Regions from separate parts of the Variovorax sp. GW821-FHT06D12 genome, predicted to be linked through region 2. Evidence: riboswitches for the same ligand, from Rfam matches in the RefSeq annotation. Region 2 holds a riboswitch; the other holds the start of a gene.

Region 1 (2,379 bases), on a different contig from region 2:
GCAAGTCGCGCATCAGCGTGGGCATCGAGGGGCTGGTGATCAGCGTCCAGGGCACCTCGGCCAGCGCGCAGTTCCGGCAGGTCTACAGCGCCGACGCGCTCACCGAGACCGACCGCAAGACCCTCGAGCTGCAGCGCGTGGGCACGCGCTGGCTGATCCGCAAGGAGAGCGCGGGCAACTGACGCGCACCCCCTTGTCCCTGTAAGGCAAATGGTTCACGAAGATGTCACCACTTGCAACGATGCTGCAGCCTTCGACCTCCGAAAGCTGTGGCCGCCATGTTCCCCACCAAGACCGAGAAGGCACGCGACGAACTCCAGGCCGGGCAGCGCACGCTCAGCCAGCGTGAGCGCGCCCTGCTGCTCATGGCCGACGGCCGGCGCTCGCTGACCGACTTCAGCCCGCTGTTCCCCAGCCGCGTCGAGGCCGAACAGGCGATCCACGGGCTGATGCAGCGCGGCTACCTGCAGGTCGCGCGCCCGGTCGCGCCGCCTCCCGCACCGGCCCCCACGCCCGTCCCCGCCGCCGAGCCGATCCAGGTCGCCACCTCGGCCGACAGCTTCGACGGCAAGCGCTCGCTGGCCACCACGCGCATGTTCCTGTTCGACATCTGCGAGCGCATGTTCGTGCGCCGCGACCCGCGCTTCGCCAACCAGATGCGCGACGCCCTGCGCGAGGCCCGCGACCGCGAGGCCATGCTGACCATCGCCGCGCTGATGCTCTCCGAGATCGAGAAGGCCGCCGGCCCCGAGCGCGCCGACTCGCTGCGCGAGCGCATCGACAAGCTGCTGCCGCCGGCCGAAACCGTGCACTGAGCCGCCAGCCCCGGCCCCGCGATCCACTACACTCGCCGGGTCAGGAGAGAGCCCCGCGCGACGGGGCCGCCGAAGGCGCAGGGGTTCCCCGAACGCTCAGGCAAAAGGACTGACAAGACGCCGGCAACCACCGGCGTTTCCTTGCTGGAGAGAGGCCGTGGCATTGCATGCGGCCCACCGAAGGAGCAAACCCCGATCGTGGGGCGAATCTCTCAGGTAAAGCGGACAGCAGGGGTGGCCCGTGGCGTTGCAGCCATGGATTTCGACTGCCCCTTTGGAGTGCCCCGTGGCTGCTTCCTCCGCTTCCGACGCCCAACTTCTCAAGACCCCGCTGTACGACCTCCACGTCGAGTTGGGCGCCCGCATGGTGCCCTTCGCCGGCTATTCGATGCCCGTGCAGTACCCCGCCGGCCTCATGGCCGAGCACAAGCACACGCGCGATGCGGCCGGCCTGTTCGACATCTCGCACATGGGCCAGCTGCGCCTGGTCGGCCCCGATGCCGCCGCCGCGTTCGAAACCCTGATGCCCGTCGACGTGGTCGATCTGCCCGCCGGCAAGCAGCGCTACGGCCTGCTGCTGAACGACGAGGGCGGCATCCTCGACGACCTGATGTTCTTCAACGAAGGCAACGGTTCGCTCTTCGTGATCGTGAACGGCGCCTGCAAGGTGGCCGACATCGCCCACATCCAGGCCAGGATCGGCGCGCGCTGCCAGGTGCAGCCCCTGCCCGACCACGCGCTGCTGGCACTGCAGGGCCCGCAGGCCGCCGTCACGCTGGCGCGCCTGTCGCCCGGCATCGAGCGCTTCGTGTTCATGACCGGCGGCGCGGTGCAGATCGGCGGCATCGCCGCCTTCGTCACCCGCAGCGGCTACACCGGCGAAGACGGCTTCGAGATTTCGGTGGCCGGCAAGGACGCCGACGCCCTCGCCCGCCTGCTGCTCGCACAGCCCGAGGTGAAGCCCGTCGGCCTGGGCGCGCGCAACTCGCTGCGGCTCGAAGCCGGCCTGTGCCTGTACGGCAACGACATCGACACCACCACCACCCCGGTCGAAGCCTCGCTCAACTGGGCCATCCAGAAGGTGCGCCGCGCGGGCGGTGCGCGCGAAGGCGGCTTCCCGGGCGCGGCCAAGGTGCTGGCCCAGCTGGCCGCCGTCGCCTCGGGCGCGGCCGGCCACACCGACCACAAGACGCTCACGCGCAAGCGCGTCGGCCTCGTGGCACTCGAACGCATCCCGGTGCGCGACGGCACGCTGCTGCAGTCGCTCGAAGGGCACGACATCGGCGCCGTCACCAGCGGCCTGCTCGGCCCCACGGCCGACCGCTGCGTGGCCATGGGCTACGTAGCCGCCGCCTTCGCCGAGCCCGGCACGCGCGTGCAGGCCATCGTGCGCGGCAAGCCGGTGCCGATGGAGGTCTCGACCATGCCTTTCGTGCCGACGCGCTACTACCGCGGCTGACCGCAACTCAACACCGCAGACCCGGCTAGGCTCTGCACCCCGATTCCATTTTTTCCACGAGGAGTTTTTTCATGAGCATCAAATACACCAAGGACCACGAATGGG
Region 2 (2,379 bases):
GCTTCCAGCCGAGTTCGGCCTCGAGCTTGCGTGCATCGATGGCGTAGCGGCGGTCGTGGCCCGGGCGGTCCGTGACGTAGGTGATCTGTTCCTTGTACGGCTTGCCGTCGGCGCGGGGGCTCAGTTCGTCGAGCAGCGCGCACACGGTGTTGACGATCTCGATGTTGGGCTTCTCGTTCCAGCCGCCGACGTTGTAGGTCTCACCGAGCTTGCCGGCCTCGAGCACGCGGCGGATGGCGCTGCAGTGGTCCTTCACGTAGAGCCAGTCGCGCACCTGCATGCCGTCGCCGTACACGGGCAGGTTCTTGCCGGCCAGCGCGTTGACGATCATCAGCGGGATCAACTTCTCGGGGAAGTGGAACGGGCCGTAGTTGTTCGAGCAGTTGGTGGTGACCACCGGCAGGCCGTAGGTGTGGTGCCAGGCGCGCACGAGGTGGTCGCTGGCGGCCTTGCTGGCCGAGTACGGGCTGTTGGGCTCGTACTTGTTCTCTTCGGTGAAGGCCGGGTCGGTCTTGGAGAGCGAGCCGTAGACCTCGTCGGTCGACACATGCAGGAAGCGGAAGGCCGCCTTTTGGTCGGCCGGCAGGGCGTTCCAGTAGCCGCGCACCGATTCGAGCAGGCGGAAGGTGCCGAGCACGTTGGTCTGCACGAAGTCTTCGGGGCCGTGGATCGAACGATCCACGTGCGATTCCGCGGCAAAGTTCACAACGGCACGGGGTTTGTGCTCGGCCAGCAGGCGATCGAGCAGCGCGCTGTCGCCGATGTCGCCCTGCACGAAGACGTGGTTCGCGTTGCCCTTGAGCGACGCCAGGGTCTCGAGGTTGCCTGCGTAGGTCAGCTTGTCGAGGTTCACGACGGGCTCGTTGCCCTGCGCGATCCAGTCGAGCACGAAATTGGCGCCAATGAAGCCTGCGCCGCCGGTAACCAGGATCATGGAGTCCCCTGCATGTAGAAAAAAGTTTGCTTTACCAAAAATCAACATTCAATTATCCCATCGGTGTGAAGTGCCGATGTACAGGGCTTGGCCGGCTTGCGGGGCCCGCCTACAATCGCCAACAATTGCAGGAGAGCGGGCCTCCACGGAGGCCCTACCGAAGGCGCAAACTCCCATAAACGCTCAGGTCGGCCCGACGAAATTCCAGGCAACGCCCAGGAACTTCGGCAAGGGGTCAGTACTGCACTCATCGATACAGCCGTCTGGAGAGCCGCCACGCCATGTGGCGCACCGAAGGAGCAAACCCGCTGCGGGTGCAGCAGGGTGAATCTCTCAGGTACCGAGGACAGGGGGAGCGGCAACTTGGACATCGGTCGTCCGGTTGCTTGCTATTTTTTCAATAGCACTCCACGCCCGCCGTTCAAGCGCTGCAAACTCAAAGGCACTTGCAATGCGTGTGATCGTTCTTGGCGCCGGCCTGCTCGGCGTGACTTCGGCCTACTACCTCCAGCAACTCGGCCACGAGGTGACCGTGATCGACCGGCAGGCCACCCCGGCCGCCGAAACCAGCTTCGCCAACGGCGGCCAGATCTCGGTCAGCCATGCCGAGCCGTGGGCCAATCCGAGCGCGCCGCTGAAGGTGCTGCAATGGCTCGGCAAGGAAGACGCGCCGCTGCTGTTCCGCATCCGCGCCGACATGCGCCAGTGGCTCTGGGGCCTGCAGTTTTTGCGCGAATGCACCCCCGCGCGCACCCGCCACAACATCGAACAGATCGTTCGTCTCGGTACATACAGCCGGGAAATGTTGCAGCAATTGCGTCGAGACACCGGCCTGAACTATGACCAGCGCACGCAAGGCATCCTGCACTTCTACACGACGCAAAAAGAATTCGACGGCGCCCTCGCGCCCGCCGAGCAGATGCGCGCCCTGGGCTGCGAACGCCTGGTCATCTCGGCCGACGAAGCCATCAAGATCGAACCCGCCCTCGCCCACATCCGCCCCCAACTCGCCGGCGCCACCTACACCGCCGAAGACGAATCGGGCGACGCCAACCGCTTCGCGCGCGAGCTGGTGAAGCTGGCCGAAGCGGCCGGCGTGAAGTTCCTCATGAGCCACACGGTGACCGCGCTGCGCGAAGCCGGCGGCAGCATCGACCACGTCGAGGCGACCGACAACGAAGGCCGCTTCCAGCGCATCCGCGGCGATGCCTTCGTGCTTGCGATGGGTTCGCTGAGCCCGCTGTACGCGGCGCCGTTGGGCATCCGCCTGCCGATCTACCCGGCCAAGGGCTACTCGGTGACGCTGCCCGTGAAGGACGCGTCGAAGGCGCACCAGGTCTCGCTCACCGACGACGAATACAAGCTGGTGTTCTCGCGCTACACCTCCGAATCGGGCGACCGCCTGCGCATCGCCGGCACGGCCGAGCTCAACGGCTACGACCGCG

The links. Region 2 has a riboswitch for glycine ahead of AC07SQ_RS18850 (D-amino acid dehydrogenase). Riboswitches for the same ligand answer to the same signal wherever they lie in the genome.
Region 1: another riboswitch for glycine. It lies ahead of gcvT (glycine cleavage system aminomethyltransferase GcvT); the one in region 2 lies ahead of AC07SQ_RS18850 (D-amino acid dehydrogenase).

Annotation. Positions count from the first base shown of each region.
Region 1 is NZ_JBWKRI010000011.1:509-2,887, forward strand. It holds gene AC07SQ_RS28080 (L,D-transpeptidase Cds6 family protein) at 1-182, shown strand, start outside; gene AC07SQ_RS28085 (hypothetical protein) at 279-815, shown strand; glycine riboswitch at 847-937, shown strand; glycine riboswitch at 950-1,054, shown strand; gene gcvT (glycine cleavage system aminomethyltransferase GcvT) at 1,102-2,274, shown strand; gene gcvH (glycine cleavage system protein GcvH) at 2,346-2,379, shown strand, end outside.
Region 2 is NZ_JBWKRI010000005.1:553,735-556,113, forward strand. It holds gene rfbB (dTDP-glucose 4,6-dehydratase) at 1-934, opposite strand, end outside; glycine riboswitch at 1,053-1,143, shown strand; glycine riboswitch at 1,188-1,294, shown strand; gene AC07SQ_RS18850 (D-amino acid dehydrogenase) at 1,386-2,379, shown strand, end outside.